2 regions of the Streptomyces sp. NPDC048172 genome follow, and region 1 is predicted to be linked to the other one. Evidence: predicted binding sites of a transcription regulator. Region 1 holds the regulator's gene; the other holds the start of a gene.
What was found. Region 1 encodes HspR, which represses chaperone genes until heat shock. Its sites were predicted from a motif close to TTGAGNNNNNNNNNCTCAA; they were not measured.
Positions count from the first base shown of each region.

Region 2: a site for HspR is predicted at 2,386-2,404, ahead of lon (endopeptidase La). Genes of this name have one in related genera too.

Region 1 covers NZ_JBIDAT010000002.1:214,310-222,193, reverse strand. The annotation lists gene grpE (nucleotide exchange factor GrpE) at 1-23, shown strand, start outside; gene dnaJ (molecular chaperone DnaJ) at 78-1,283, shown strand; gene ACGF3A_RS09500 (heat shock protein transcriptional repressor HspR) at 1,315-1,743, shown strand; gene ACGF3A_RS09495 (D-alanyl-D-alanine carboxypeptidase family protein) at 1,852-2,745, opposite strand; gene clpB (ATP-dependent chaperone ClpB) at 2,995-5,595, shown strand; gene ACGF3A_RS09485 (hypothetical protein) at 6,015-6,323, opposite strand; gene ACGF3A_RS09480 (YbjN domain-containing protein) at 6,485-7,039, shown strand; gene ACGF3A_RS09475 (SH3 domain-containing protein) at 7,139-7,519, opposite strand; gene ACGF3A_RS09470 (hypothetical protein) at 7,626-7,884, opposite strand, start outside.
Region 2 covers NZ_JBIDAT010000001.1:1,128,138-1,136,021, forward strand. The annotation lists gene ACGF3A_RS05150 (spermidine synthase) at 1-585, opposite strand, end outside; gene ACGF3A_RS05155 (RNHCP domain-containing protein) at 820-1,197, shown strand; gene ACGF3A_RS05160 (RNHCP domain-containing protein) at 1,199-1,615, shown strand; gene ACGF3A_RS05165 (GNAT family N-acetyltransferase) at 1,659-2,174, opposite strand; gene lon (endopeptidase La) at 2,427-4,868, shown strand; gene ACGF3A_RS05175 (lysozyme) at 5,193-6,101, opposite strand; gene ACGF3A_RS05180 (MarR family winged helix-turn-helix transcriptional regulator) at 6,376-6,822, shown strand; gene ACGF3A_RS05185 (penicillin acylase family protein) at 6,904-7,884, shown strand, end outside.

The DNA of each region.
Region 1 (7,884 bases):
GCGGTGGCCCGGAGGAGGGCTGACTCGGCCTCGTACGGGGGCGGTAGCGCACAGGCACGGGAGGAGGGACGTCGGGGATGAGTACCAAGGACTTCATCGAGAAGGACTACTACAAGGTTCTCGGCGTCCCCAAGGACGCCACCGAGGCCGAGATCAAGAAGGCGTACCGCAAGCTCGCACGCGAGAACCATCCGGATGCCAACGCCGGTGACCCCAAGGCCGAGGAGCGCTTCAAGGACGCCTCCGAGGCGTACGACGTGCTCGGCGACGCCAAGCGCCGCAAGGAGTACGACGAAGCGCGTGCCCTCTTCGGCAACGGCGGCTTCCGGCCGCCCGGGGGCGCCGGCGGACCCGGCGGCGGCTCCTTCAACTTCGACCTGAGCGACCTCTTCGGGGGCACCCAGGGCGGAGGGGGCGGCGGCGCGGGCGGACCCGGCGGCGCCGGGGGCTTCGGCGGCGGCCTGGGCGACGTCTTCGGCGGCCTCTTCAACAGGGGCGGCACCGGTACGCGCACCCAGCCGCGCCGTGGTCAGGACATCGAGTCCGAGGTCACGCTCAGCTTCACGGAGGCCGTGGACGGGGCGACGGTCCCGCTGCGGATGTCGTCCAGCGCCGCGTGCAAGGAGTGCGCGGGCACGGGCGACAAGAACGGCACGCCGCGGGTGTGCCCGACCTGTGTGGGCACGGGCCAGGTCTCGCGCGGGGGCGGCGGGGGCTTCTCGCTCACCGACCCCTGCGTGGACTGCAAGGGCCGCGGCCTCATCGCGCAGGACGCCTGCGAGACCTGCAAGGGCTCCGGGCGCGCGACGAGTTCGCGGACGATGCAGGTCCGTATCCCGGCGGGCGTCAGCGACGGGCAGCGCATCCGGCTGCGCGGCAAGGGTGCCCCGGGCGAGCGCGGTGGACCGAACGGGGATCTGTACGTGGTGGTCCATGTCGACAAGCACCCGGTCTTCGGCCGCAAGGGCGACAACCTCACGGTGACCGTGCCGGTCACCTTCCCGGAGGCGGCCCTCGGCGGCGAGGTCAAGGTCCCGACGCTGGGCGGGCCGCCGGTCACGCTCAAGCTCCCGCCCGGCACCCCCTCGGGGCGCACGATGCGGGCCCGGGGCAAGGGCGCGACGCGCAAGGACGGCACCCGGGGCGATCTGCTGGTGACGGTCGAGGTGACCGTGCCGAAGGATCTCAGCGACAAGGCGAAGGACTCACTGGAGACATACCGCGACGCGACGTCGGGCGAGGACCCGCGCGCGAAGCTCTTCAAGGCCGCGAAGGGAGACTGAAGTGGACGGCCGAGGCGGACGCAGGCGGGGCATGGGTGCTTACGAGCTGACCGAGGAAACTCCGGTCTACGTCATCTCGGTCGCCGCTCAGCTCTCGGGTCTGCACCCGCAGACCCTGCGGCAGTACGACAGACTCGGGCTCGTCTCGCCCGACCGCACGGCGGGCCGCGGGCGGCGCTACTCGGCCCGCGACATCGAGCTGCTGCGCGAGGTGCAGCGGCTCAGCCAGGACGAGGGCATCAACCTCGCGGGCATCAAGCGGATCATCGAGCTGGAGAACCAGGTCGCTGCGCTTCAGGCTCGGGCCGCGGAGTTGTCCGCCGCGGTCGAGGGTGCGGCCGCGGCCATGCAGCAGCGTGAGGCCCAAGTGCATGCCTCGTACCGCAGAGACCTGGTCCCTTACGAGGATGTGCGGCAGTCCAGTGCGCTCGTGGTCTGGCGACCGAAGCGGGACCGCTAGCTGCGCTTTTTGCGGCTACTGGGGTGCCCCGTCCGGTGCGTTGCCGGGTGCCGCGCCGCCGTGGCCGGTCGCGCAGTTCCCCGCGCCCCTGAAGGGGCACCCCCTGTGTCATCGGCTGAACGCGTAGTTCATCAGCTTCTTCGCGTCCGACGTGCGCTTGGCGACCGAGGTCGAGGTGAGGACCGTGCCGATGACCGTCTTGCCGCCGCGGGTGGCGGCGAAGACCAGGCAGTACTTGGCCTCGGGGCCCGAGCCCGTCTTGACGCCGATGGCGCCGGAGTAGGAGCCGAGCAGATTGTTGGTGTTCGTCCACTTCATGGTGCGGTGACCACCGCTCCTCGTGGTGGTCCGCTGCGTGGTGGAGCGGGTCTTCACGACCGTACGGAAGGTCGAGTAGCGCATCGCGCTGCTGGCGATCTTCGTCAGGTCGCGCGGCGTGGAGTAGTTGTTGCCCCGGCCGATGCCGTCGAACGAGTCGAAGTGGGTGTTGCGCAGGCCCAGGCCGCGGGCGGTGGCGTTCATCTTGCCGATGAAGGACTTCACGCGCTTGGCCCGGGTCGAGCCGCTGCCGAACTTGTCGGCCAGCGCGTAGGCCGCGTCGCAGCCGGACGGGAGCATCAGGCCGTAGAGGAGCTGGCGGACGGTGACCTTGTCACCGACGATCAGCCGGGCCGAGGAGGCGGTGTTCCTGACGATGTAGTCGCTGTACGCCTTCTGGATCTTGACCTTGGCGTTCAGGTTGAGGTTCCGCTGGGCGAGGACCACGCGGGCCGTCATGATCTTGGTGGTCGACCCGGTCGACCTGCGGGTGTCGGCGGCCTTCGTGAACAGGGAGGCGCCGGAGCCGTTGTTCATCACGTAGCCGCCCTTGGCGGCGATCGACGGCTTGCGGGGAGCCGCGGCGGCGTGCGCCGGGGTGGCGAGCGCCCCCACCGCGAGGACGGATCCCGCGGTGACGGTCACCGCGGAGACCCGGGCGAGGACTTTGATTCCGTTATTCACTATTTTTGCTCCAAATACCCCTGTAGAGCGGCTCCGGTGGCTGGCCGCACCCTGTTCAGACCTCCGATGCTGCCCGGAGGATGCGGCCCCGCCGCGCATTTCACCAGGGTTTTGCCAGAGCGGCCGTGGGAGCCGGGAACGAATCCGGGGCACGGACGGTTGTACGGAACGGAAAGTTGAGCGAGTTGGGCTCAACTTGCTGCATACTGGAGAAGGCAAGCGACGAGTCGTAGGAGGAGACGCCAGGACATGGACGCGGAGCTCACCAACAAAAGCCGGGACGCCATCAGCGCGGCCAACAGCCGTGCGGTGACCGACGGCCACCCGGACATCACCCCGGCCCATCTGCTCCTCGCCCTCCTGACCGGCGAGGACAACGAGAACATTCAGGACCTTCTCGCCGCCGTCGAGGCCGACCAGGCCGTGCTGCGCGCCGGGACCGAGCGGCTGCTCGGCTCGCTGCCCGCGGCGCAGGGCTCGACCGTCTCCCAGCCCCAGCCCGACCGCGAGCTGCTCGCCGTCATCGCCGACGCGGCGCAGCGCGCCAAGGAGCTCGGCGATCAGTACGTGTCGACGGAGCACCTGCTCATCGGCATCGCCGCCAAGGGCGGCGCGGCCGGGAAGCTCCTCGCGGAGCAGGGCGCGGGCGACAAGAAGCTGCTGGAGGCGTTCCAGGCCGCGCGCGGCGGCAAGCGGGTCACCAACGCGGACCCGGAGGGGACGTACAAGGCGCTGGAGAAGTTCGGCACCGACCTCACCCGCTCCGCGCGCGACGGCAAGCTCGACCCCGTCATCGGCCGCGACCAGGAGATCCGCCGCGTGGTCCAGGTCCTCTCGCGGCGTACGAAGAACAACCCGGTGCTCATCGGCGAGCCCGGCGTCGGCAAGACCGCGGTCGTGGAGGGCCTGGCCCAGCGTGTCATCAAGGGCGATGTGCCCGAGTCCCTCCGGGACAAGCGGATCGTGGCGCTCGACCTGGGCGCGATGGTCGCCGGGGCGAAGTACCGCGGCGAGTTCGAGGAGCGGCTCAAGACCGTCCTGGCCGAGATCAAGGACAGCGACGGCCAGATCATCACGTTCATCGACGAGCTGCACACGGTGGTGGGTGCCGGTGCGGGCGGGGACTCGGCCATGGACGCCGGGAACATGCTGAAGCCGATGCTGGCCCGCGGCGAGCTCCGTATGGTCGGCGCGACGACGCTCGACGAGTACCGCGAGCGGATCGAGAAGGACCCCGCGCTGGAGCGCCGCTTCCAGCAGGTGCTGGTCGCCGAGCCCACCGTCGAGGACTCGATCGCGATCCTCCGCGGCCTCAAGGGGCGGTACGAGGCGCATCACAAGGTCCAGATCGCCGACGGCGCGCTGGTCGCCGCCGCGGCCCTCTCCGACCGGTACATCACCTCCCGCTTCCTCCCCGACAAGGCCATCGACCTCGTGGACGAGGCCGCGTCCCGGCTCCGTATGGAGATCGACTCCTCCCCCGTCGAGATCGACGAGCTCCAGCGCTCCGTCGACCGGCTCAAGATGGAGGAGCTGGCCCTGGAGAAGGAGACCGACCCCGCCTCCGTCGAGCGCCTGGAGCGGCTGCGCCGCGAGCTGGCCGACAAGGAGGAGGAGCTGCGGGGCCTCACGGCCCGCTGGGAGAAGGAGAAGCAGGGGCTCAACCGCGTCGGTGAGCTGAAGGGAAAGCTCGACGAGCTGCGCGGCCAGGCCGAGCGCGCCCAGCGCGACGGCGACTTCGACACCGCCTCCAAGCTGCTGTACGGGGAGATCCCGGGCGTGGAGCAGGAGCTGGCGGCGGCGAGCGAGGCCGAGGAGGAGGCCCGTAAAGACACCATGGTGAAGGAGGAGGTCGGCACGGACGACATCGCCGACGTCGTCGCCTCCTGGACCGGCATCCCGGCCGGGCGCCTGCTGGAGGGCGAGACGCAGAAGCTGCTGCGCATGGAGGACGAGCTGGGCAAGCGGCTCATCGGCCAGGGCGAGGCGGTCCGCGCGGTCTCCGACGCGGTGCGCCGCACGCGGGCCGGGATCGCCGACCCCAACCGCCCCACCGGCTCCTTCCTCTTCCTCGGCCCCACGGGCGTCGGCAAGACGGAGCTGGCGAAGGCCCTCGCGGACTTCCTCTTCGACGACGAGCGGGCGATGGTCCGCATCGACATGAGTGAGTACGGCGAGAAGCACAGTGTCGCCAGGCTGGTGGGCGCGCCCCCCGGATACGTGGGGTACGAGGAGGGCGGCCAGCTCACGGAGGCCGTGCGGCGCCGCCCGTACACCGTCGTCCTCCTGGACGAGGTCGAGAAGGCGCACCACGACGTGTTCGACGTGCTGCTCCAGGTCCTCGACGACGGCCGTCTGACCGACGGCCAGGGCCGCACGGTCGACTTCCGCAACACCATCCTGATCCTCACCTCCAACCTGGGCTCCCAGCACCTGATGGATCCCCTGGAGAAGGAGTCGGAGAAGCGGGAGCAGGTCCTCGCCGCCGTCCGGGCCGCGTTCCGCCCGGAATTCCTGAACCGGCTGGACGACCTGGTCGTCTTCTCCGCACTGGCGGGCGACGAGCTGCGGCGGATCGCCCAGCTCCAGATCGACGCGCTCCAGCGCAGGCTGGCGGAGCGGCGCCTCACCCTGGAGGTCACCGACGCGGCCCTCGACTGGCTCGCGCTGGAGGGCAACGACCCGGCGTACGGCGCGCGGCCCCTGCGCCGCCTCGTCCAGACCGCGATCGGCGACCAGCTCGCCCGCGAGATCCTCGCGGGCGAGGTCAAGGACGGCGACACGGTCCGCGTGGACCACGTCGAGGGCTGGGAAGGCCTGATGGTCGGCACGCCACCCCAGCAGAGCTGAGCGCGCGCGGGGCGCGGGGCGCGCGACGAGCAGCGGTCCGCCGGCGCGACCACCTGAGGGCCGCGCCCTGCGGTGCCGGGGGCCCGGCGGACGTCCGCCGGGCCCGCGCTCGCTTCTGCGGTGTGGTTGCCTGCGGCTGCCAGGCCCGCGCTCGCTTTCGCGGGGCGGTTGTTCGCCGCCGGCGCGCCCGCTGCCGCTCTTGCGAGGCGGCCTTCTGCCGCTGCCGGACCCGCGCACGCTGTCGCGGGGTGGCCAGCTGCCGCTGGCTCGTCCGCGCCCCCGCTCGTTTCTGCGAGGGGCGGTTGTCTGCCGCTGCCACGCCCACGCTTGCTTCCGCCGAGTGGCTGTCCGCCGCTGCCGGGTCCGCGTCCGCCCGTCCGGGGCGGTCAGACACAGCGGGCCCGGCTCCTGCGGGGCGGTCAGCCGCTGCCGCTGCCTCCGCCGCAGCCGCCCCCGCCGCCGCAGCTCATTCCGGCGCCTCCGCCGCTGGAGGCCCAGCCGTCGCCGTCGCTGTCGCGGCCCGTGTCCTTGATCCAGCCCTTGCCTCGGGCGACGTTGCGTGTCAGGTGGAACGCGAGGATGAGGCAGAGCAGGGCGAGGCCTGTGGCGAGGCTGAGTCCGCCGTTTCCGGTGAAGACGGAGTGGACCGAGGTGCTGAAGAGGACCAGTGACGTGGCCCCGAGGGCGACGGCCGCGGTCATCTGGAAGATCATGCGCTGCTGGCTCATCTGTTCCTGCCCCTCGTGGCCGTTCCCTCGTCGCCGTTCCCTCGCGCGTACCCGGTTCTCGATCACGGACGCCCCGGGCGTACGACGGGTTGCCCCCGGGGTTGTCATCACGGGCCCCCGGTGCGGGAGGATGGCGGGATCCGTATGAAGGGAACACCCACGTGAGCATCGACCCGTCCTCGATTCCGAATTTCGGGGGCCAGCCCGAGCCGGAGGAGAACGGTCCCGCCGGACCCGTCGTTCCGGACCAGGACCTCGTCAAGCAGCTCCTCGACCAGATGGAGCTGAAGTACGTCGTCGACGACGAGGGAGACCTCGCGGCGCCGTGGGAGGAGTTCCGGACCTACTTCATGTTCCGGCCCCAGAGCCCGGAGAACGAGGAGGAGGCGAGCCAGCAGGTCTTCTCGGTCCGTACGTTCTACGACCGTCCGCACACGATCGAGGACAAGCCGAAGCTGCTGGAGGCGATCGACGACTGGAACCGTCGCACGCTGTGGCCGAAGGTCTACAGCCACACGCACGACGACGGCAGCGTCCGTCTCATCGGCGAGGCCCAGATGCTGATCGGCACCGGCGTCGCGCTGGAGCACTTCGTCTCCTCGACGGTCAGCTGGGTCCGTGCCTCGATCGAGTTCGACAAGTGGCTCGTCGAGCAGTTCGGTCTGGAGAAGGACGTGGACTCCTCCGAGGGCGACAGCGGCGGCGACGAGAGCTGACTCCGTCGGCTCCGGCCCGCGCAGAAGGGCCCCCGGGACTCATCTGAGTCCCGGGGGCCCTTCGCGGCTCAGCGGCTCGGCGCCCAGCGGCTCAGCGGCTCAGGGCCGGGGGACCTTGAGGCACTCGCTGGGGACCCAGCCCTTGACGCCGCGGTAGTTGATCTTGTTCCACATCTTGTAGGTGCCCTTGGTGCAGGACCCGGTCTTACCGCCGCTCGCCTCCTTGATGAAGCACGCCTTCTTCCCCTTGGGGAGCAGCCCGAGCGCCGTGGACGACATCTTGCCCGTCTTCCGGATCTTGACGCTCTCCTTCGCCTGCAGCGGGAAGGAGGGATCGGGGCAGCCCGCGCCCGCCACGCCCGTCGTGGGGGCCTTCGCGGGGGCCTTCGCGGGCTCCGCCATGGCGGAGCCCGCCGCCGTCAGCGAGACGGTGACCAGGGCGGCGGTCGCCGCGAGGGCGGCGAGGCGATTCTTGAGCACGTGGACTCTTCTCTGCTCGTACCGGAGTATTTTGAGCGAGCCATGTCAGGCGCGCGCCGCGATCTTGCCATCTCACGCACCACGGGGCGAGCCCCGCCCCGGGGTGTCAGCGCTGGAGCGCCTTGAAGTCGTCGAAGACGGTGTAGTTGCGCGGGAGTTCACCCTTGGTGTGGCGGACGGTGAAGACCGGGTACAGCGAGTTGAGCAGCCAGGGCGGGGTGGTCTCGCGGATGTCCTCCACCATGGCGTGCGCCTGCTGCACCCCGTAGGTGGCCACGGCCAGGCGGTCCGTCTTCCGGTACGCCCGTACCTGGTCCCGCATGAAGTGCTTGTTCCTCTCGTACCAGGGGCTCAACCGCAGCAGG
Region 2 (7,884 bases), on a different contig from region 1:
CGTTTCGAATCCGGAGGACGGCTGCGCCGACCAGACGGCGAGCACACCGCCCGGCGCCAGCCGCGCCAGGCACGCGGCCAGCCCCGCGGGGGAGTAGAGCGAGGCGTTGTCCTCGGTGACCGTCCAGTCCGGTCCGTTGTCGATGTCGAGGCAGAGCGCGCCGTACGCACGCGGCGCCGTACGTAGGTGTTCCAGCAGGTCGGCGTGGACCAGCTCGGTGCGCGGGTCCTCCAGCGCCGCGGCGGAGCGCGCGCGCAGCGGCCCGCCGCGGTGCCAGTCGAGGATCGCGGCCTCGCGCTCGACCACGGTGATCCTGCCCCAGCGCGGCTCGGCCGCCGCCTCCGCGAGCGAGAAGCCCACGCCGAGCCCGCCGATGAGCACGGACGGCGCCTCGCGGCCGTCCCGTTCCCGCAGTTCCCCCAGCGCCGCGCGCACCAGCAGCCGCTCGGAGCGGCCGTCGGAGGTGTCCATCAGGAAGCAGCCGTTGGCGATGATCTCGTGGTGCTCCCCGCGCCGCCGGAGCACGACCTCGCCGTACGGCCCGTCGCGGCGGTCGAGGGTCTCGGCAAGTGCTTGGTCTGGCATGCCCGGAAGGGTACGGAAAACCGTTCGCGCCCGTGGCGGGGGCGTTGTTACGTTCGCCGGGTCCCGTTGAACGACGACCGGGCCTTCGTGCCCTGGAAACGCAGGTGTTGATGACACCCCGGCCCACCGGGCGCTGAGCGCTCCTGAGCCCGGACCCATTTCTCCGAGCCTCTCGGTCGCTCGGCGCTCCCTTGCTGTCCTGAACCGAACCTTTCTCCAGCAAGGAGTACCCCGGTGTCCACCACCGACTCCGGTTCCGCGCGCTCCGGCGCGCGTCGGACCGGCACCTTCACCTGCGTACGCTGCGGACTCACCGTCACCCGGCTCGATCCCGACGACCGCGTGCGCAACCACTGCCCGAGCTGTCTGCACTCCCGGCACGTCACCGACCACGTGGAGGGCGGCGCCTCGGAGTGCCGTTCGCGGATGAGCCCGATCGCGATCGCGGTGCTGCGCGACGGGGCCTGGATGGTCATCCACCGCTGCACCCGCTGCGACGAGCTGACCTCGAACCCGGTCTCGCCGGACGACAACCACCTCATCCTGATGAGGATGGCCGTACGCCCGCTGGCACAGCCGCCGTTCCCCCTCGAAGTCTTCGGCGAGGTGTGACATGGCGCGACGGCACACCCGGTCCGCACGGCGTCCCCAGCGCCGCAAGGACCCCTGGCACGGGCGCCCCGGCGAGGGCGGCGGCGACGCGTTCCGCTGCGTGGGCTGCGCCCTCGCCGTCCCGATGGCGGCGCCGGGCACGGCGCACCGCAACCACTGCCCGCACTGTCTGACGAGCCTGCACGTGGACCGCCGCGTCCCGGGCGACCGCGCGTCGGAGTGCCGGGCGCGGATGACGGCGCTCGGCCTGTCCGTACGGCCGGACGGCGAGTGGACGCTCATCCATCTCTGCGTGGTCTGCGGGGAGCTGAGCGCCAACCGCATCGCGGGCGACGACAACGCGCTGGCCCTGCTCCGCCTCGCGGTCCGGCCGCTGGCGGACGGCGCGATGCCGGTACGGGCGCTGCTGGCGCTGTGACGGGGAGGGCCGGGGCGGTCGCCGCCCCGGCCCTCCCTCCCGGTCAGTCCGCCGTGACGGCGAACTCCGCCAGGGTTCCGTCGTCGCTCACCCGCCGCAGTCCGGCCTTCTCCAGGACGCGGACCGAGGCCGGGTTGGCCAGCTCGACCTGTGCCCGGACGGTGTGCACGCCGGGCGCGGTCAGCCCGTACCCGGCGAGTGCGCCCGCCGCCTCGGACGCGTAGCCCCGGCCCTGGCGGGACGGGACGACGCCGTAGCCGAGCTCCAGGACGCCGTCGTTCGGCGGCCAGAACAGTCCGATGGAGCCGATCACGAGCCCGCCGTCCCGCTCGGCGACGAGCCGGTGGCCGTAGGGGTGCAGCCCCTCGGGGCTGTCCCGCAGGAATCCGGCGATCACGCCGTCGCCCTCGGCGGGGAAGTCCCCGGCCCACCCGTCGGAGCGGGGGCCGTCCAGCACGGCGGAGACCTCGGCGGCCGTCCACGGGCGCAGGACGAGACGCTCGGTGAGCAGTTCGTCACCGGACAGGCTGAAGGGAAGGGGAAGAGAAGAAGAAGTCACGCGACACTCTCCGGTCGTCGTCTGTCGAACGACCGGGCCACGGCTCTCAGCGCGCGGCCCGGACCTGGGCATGCTGACGAAGCGCCTCGCGGGCCATATTCATCAGCCTCCCCTCGGTCCGTCGCTGGACGGCATCCTACGGCGCGCACCCCTCGACGCACGATCGCTCACAGCGAACAGGCGCGGGGGAACAATCCTCGCCTCAACAGCATTGAGCGAGTGTTACTCAATTTGCCTGCCGAGGGAGAGATCATGGCTACCGGTTCCACGGGGTACACACCGCTCACCCTGCCTGTGCTGCCGATCGACGCCGACGGTCCGGAGGGATCCGACGGTGACGGGGTCGTGCTGCCCGGGATGGTGGTGCCCCTGGACCTCTCGGAGAGCGAGGTCCGCGCCGCCGTCGAGGCCGCGCAGGCCGCCGTCCTCCAGGGAGACAAACCCCGCGTGCTCCTTGTTCCGCGCGTGGAGGGGCAGTACGCGGACATCGGCGTGCTCGGCCGCGTGGAGCAGGTGGGACGGCTCGCCGACGGTGACCCGGGCGCCCTGATCAGGGGCCTGCGCCGGATCCGTATCGGCGCCGGGACGACCGGCCCGGGCGCCGCGCTGTGGGTGGAGGGCACGGAGATCGAGGAGACGGTCCCCGACCCCCTGCCGGGCGCGGTCACCGAGCTGATGAAGGAGTACAAGGCGCTCATCACGGACTGGCTGCGCAAGCGCGGCGCCTGGCAGGTCGTGGACCGCGTGCAGCAGATCGACAACGTCTCGCAGCTCGCGGACAACGCGGGATACTCCCCGTTCCTCACCACCGAGCAGCGCCTCGAACTGCTCACCACCCTCGACCCGGTCGAGCGCCTGAAGGCCGCCACCGCCGCCCTGCGCGAGCACCTGGCCGAGCAGGACGTGGCCGAGTCCATCGCGAAGGACGTCCAGGAGGGCGTCGACAAGCAGCAGCGCGAGTTCCTGCTCCGCCGCCAGATGGAGGCCGTCCGCAAGGAGCTGGCCGAGCTGAACGGGGAGCCGGAGGACGAGAGCGAGGACTACCGCGCCCGCGTCGAGGCCGCCGACCTGCCCGAGGAGGTCAGGAAGGCCGCCCTCAAGGAGGTCGACAAGCTGGAGCGCTCCAGCGACCAGTCCCCCGAGGGCAGCTGGATCCGCACCTGGCTCGACACCGTGCTCGAACTCCCCTGGAACGAGCGCACGGAGGACGCGTACGACATCACCGGCGCCCAGCGCGTGCTGGACGAGGACCACGCGGGGCTGCAGGACGTCAAGGAGCGCATCACCGAGTACCTGGCGGTGCGCAAGCGGCGCGACGAGCGCGGCCTCGGCGTAGTAGGCGGCCGTCGCGGCGGAGCCGTACTCGCCCTGGTCGGCCCGCCCGGCGTCGGCAAGACCTCGCTGGGCGAGTCCGTGGCCCGCGCGATGGGCCGCAAGTTCGTCCGCGTCGCCCTCGGCGGCGTCCGCGACGAGGCGGAGATCCGCGGCCACCGGCGTACGTACGTCGGGGCGCTGCCCGGCCGCGTCGTGCGCGCCGTCAAGGAGGCGGGCTCCATGAACCCGGTCGTCCTCCTCGACGAGGTCGACAAGGTCGGCTCCGACTTCCGCGGCGACCCCGCGGCGGCCCTCCTGGAGGTCCTGGACCCGGCCCAGAACCACACCTTCCGCGACCACTACCTGGAGGTCGAGCTCGACCTCTCGGACGTCGTCTTCCTCGCCACGGCCAACGTGCTGGAGGCCATCCCGCAGCCGCTGCTCGACCGCATGGAGGTCGTCCAGCTCGACGGGTACACGGAGGACGAGAAGGTCACCATCGGCCGCGACCACCTGCTGACCCGCCAGCTCGAACGGGCGGGCCTGGAGGAGGGCGAGGTCACCTTCACCGACGAGGCCCTGCGCAAGCTCGCCGCCGAGTACACGCGGGAGGCGGGCGTGCGGAACCTGGAGCGGGCCGTGCAGCGGGTGCTCCGCAAGGTCGCCGCACAGCAGCAGCTCGGCAAGCTGGAGCTGCCGTACGAGGTCGGGGTGGACGAGCTCCGCGAGCTGATCGGCCGCCCGCACCACACGCCCGAGTCGGCGCAGGACCCGGCCGAGCGGCGTACGGCGGTGCCGGGCGTGGCCACCGGCCTGGCGGTCACGGGCGCGGGCGGTGACGTCCTCTTCGTCGAGGCGTCGCTCGCCGACCCGGAGACGGGCGGCTCGGGCCTGACCCTCACCGGCCAGCTCGGCGACGTCATGAAGGAGTCGGCACACATCGCCCTCTCCTACCTCCGCTCACGCGGGGCCGAACTGGAGCTTCCGGTCGGCGACCTGAAGGAGCGCGGCATCCACCTGCACGTCCCCGCGGGCGCCGTCCCCAAGGACGGCCCGAGCGCGGGCGTGACGATGACGACGGCCCTGGCCTCGCTCCTGAGCGGCCGCCAGGTGCGTCCTGAGGTGGCGATGACGGGCGAGGTCTCGCTGACCGGGCGGGTGCTGCCGATCGGCGGCGTCAAGCAGAAGCTGCTCGCCGCGCACCGCGCGGGGGTGACGACCGTCGTCATCCCGAAGCGGAACGAGCCGGACCTGGACGACGTCCCCCAGGAGGTCCTCGACGGCCTCGACGTCCACCCCGTCTCCGACGTCCGCCAGGTCCTGGACCTGGCCCTCACCCCGGCGGGAAGCCCGGCCCGCGAAGTTCCGGTCGCGGCGTGACGGACGTGACCGGTTGAAAGAAGGGGCCCTTCCCCACCAGGGGGAGGGCCCCTTCGCGTACGCCGGTCACGGCATGGAACCCAGGGGCGCGGGGAACTGCGCGCCCGGCCACGACGCATGCGGCACCCGGCGAGGGCGGGGAGGTTCTACGGCGCGTATCCGCCCCCGGGAGGTGGCACAGCCGCGTCGGGGCGTAGGCCCGTCGCCCTCAGGGGCGCGGGGAACTGCGCGCCCGGCCACGACGCATGCCGCACCCGGCAGGGGCGGGAAGCCCAACGGCGCTTCCCGCCCCCACGGGCGTCACGGCAAGGCAGAGCGCGCGGCTCAGCCGTTGGCCAGAACCTTCAACCGGTCCATGGACCCGTTGAAGTAGTTGTGGTCCCCCACGATCGGGCCGGACGAGGTGTACTGCCAGAAGGTGTAGAAGCCCCAGCCGCCGGGGAGTTCGCCGGGCCCGGAGGCGTAGCGGGCCACCCAGAGCGGGTTGGTGTTCCCGAACGCGCCGGAGTTGCCGGTGCACTGCTTCCACCAGCTCGTGCTCGTGTAGATGACCGCGTCACGGCCGGTCTGCGCCTTGTACGTGGAGGTGAAGTCCTTGATCCAGTTCACCATCGCACCGGCGCTGAGCCCGTAGCAGGTCGAGCCGTACGGGTTGTACTCGATGTCGAGCACGCCCGGCAGGGTCTTGCCGTCCTTGCTCCAGCCGCCGCCGTTCGAGGCGAAGTACTTGGCCTGCGAGGCGCCGCTGGAGGAGTTGGGCAGCGCGAAGTGGTACGCGCCGCGGATCATGCCGATGTTGTACGAGCCGTTGTACTGCTGGGTGAAGTAGGGGTTCTTGTACCCGGTCCCCTCCGTCGCCTTGACGTACGCGAAGCGGACGCCGCTGTCCCACAGGCCCTTCCAGTTGACGTTGCCCTGGTGGCCGCTGACGTCCACGCCGTGGACGGTCGCGGCGACGCCCTTGCCGCCGTCGGCGGGCGGGGTGCCGGGGGTGTCGTCGCCCTCGTGCATCCGCACGCCCGCGCCCATCCAGGCGTCGCCGGGCTTCTGCGGCTCGGGCGGCGCCGGGGCCGGGGGCGGCGGCGGAGCGGGCGCCGCCGTCGCGGCGCCGGGCAGGGTGAGGACGAGCGCGAGCGCGGACAGGAGCGCGGTGAGGGTGCCGAGTGCCGCCGCGACTCCGCGTCTGCGACGGGACGTTCCGTTCGGGGTGCTCGACGTGCGGGAGCTGGACATCGCTGCCTCCGGTGACCTCGGGTGGTGGGGGTCGTGGGGGGTGGGGTCGTGCGTGGAACGCGTGGAGGTGGAGCAGATGGAGCGGTCGACATGTCCGCTGGTGTGGGCATGTCACAACGAAGGTACGCGCGTAGACCCGTGAGGCGGAAGACGCACCACCGGCTGCCGGTGGTCTATTCCTGCGAAATACTGGGCGGAGCTGCGGTTATCAGTACCGCTGGCAGAAACTTTCTTCGCGGGAGAAGCGGCATTGACGGATGAAAAGGGCGGCCCGATGGACGAGTTCGGGCCGGAAGGGCTCGATCTGGAGCGGGAGCTCGCGGTGTTCCTCCGCCGTGCCCGTGCCACGTCGGGCGAGATGGCCCGCGAGGTGCATCCGGACCTGGAGCCCGCCGCGTACGGCCTGCTCGTACGGCTGGAGGACGCGGGCCCGCAGCGGGCCACGGAGCTGGCGGCGTACTTCGGCGTGGGCAAGGCGACGATGAGCCGCCAGCTCGGTGCGCTGGACCGCCTCGGCCTCATCGCGCGCACCCCCGACCCGGCCGACGGGCGCGCTTCCCTCGTGGAGCTGACGTCCGAGGGGCACGAGCGGTTCACCCGTGTCCGTGACGCGCGCCGCTCGCGCTACGCGCGCAAGCTCGCGGCCTGGGACCGCCAGGAGATCGCCGACCTGGCACGCCTGCTGCACCGGCTGAACGAGGTGAGCGCGGCGGACGAGTGAACCGTACGGCGGTGTTCCGGTAGTGGCCGGTAATGGCCACGGGGAAGACCGGGGCTGAGGGTGCGCATTAGCTTGCGCGGCATGTCGCCTTCATCGTTCCGTCCGCCCTCCCGCCGCGCCGTGGTCGGCACGGGCCTCGCGGGCGCCGCCGCCACCGCCCTGACCGCGACCGCGCTCGACGGCCCGGCCGCCGCACGGGACGCGGAAGCGGACGCGGGGTGGAAGGCCGACAAGGGCCGCACGTACCCGGTCCCCGGGCTGCGGAAGCCAGTGCGCGTAACGGTCGACACCTGGGGCGTGCCGCACCTCTACGCGGCCGACGCCGGTGACCTCTTCCAGGCGCAGGGCTTCAACATCGCCCGCGACCGGCTCTTCCAGATCGACACCTGGCGGCGGCGCGGACTCGGCCGCTTCAGCGAGGTCCTCGGCGAGGCGTACGTCGAGCAGGACAGGGCCGCGCGGCTCTTCCTCTACCGCGGCGGCATGGACGCCGAGTGGGCCGCCTACGGCCCCGAGGCCCGTACGGCCGCCACGCGCTTCGCGGCCGGGATCAACGCGTACGTCGACTGGCTGGACGACCACCCCGAGGAGCTGCCCGAGGAGTTCACCGCGCTGGGGTACGGCCCGGCGCGCTGGGAGCCCGAGGACGTGGTGCGGATCAGGACCCACGCGCTCGGCGGCAATCTGTCGGGAGAGCTCGCGCGCGCCAAGCTCCTGCGCCTCGGCGGGCCCGAGGCGGGCAAGCTCTACCGGAAGCTCGAACCGGAGCACACGCCGCGCGTCCCCGACGGGCTCGACCTGGACCTGATCCCGGACGACGTCGCCGAGGTCTTCCACCTGGCCACCGCGCAGATGCAGTTCTCCGACGGGCGCATGAAGAGGGCGGCGCCCGCCGAGGGGCTGGACGCGCAGACGGCGGGCCTGCTGCGCGAGACCGTGTCCGGCAGCAACGCCTGGGCCGTCTCCCCGCGCCGTACGGCCACCGGCAGACCGATCCTCGCGGGCGACCCGCACCGGGAGAACCACGCGCTGCCCGGGAACCGGTACCTCGTCCATCTCCAC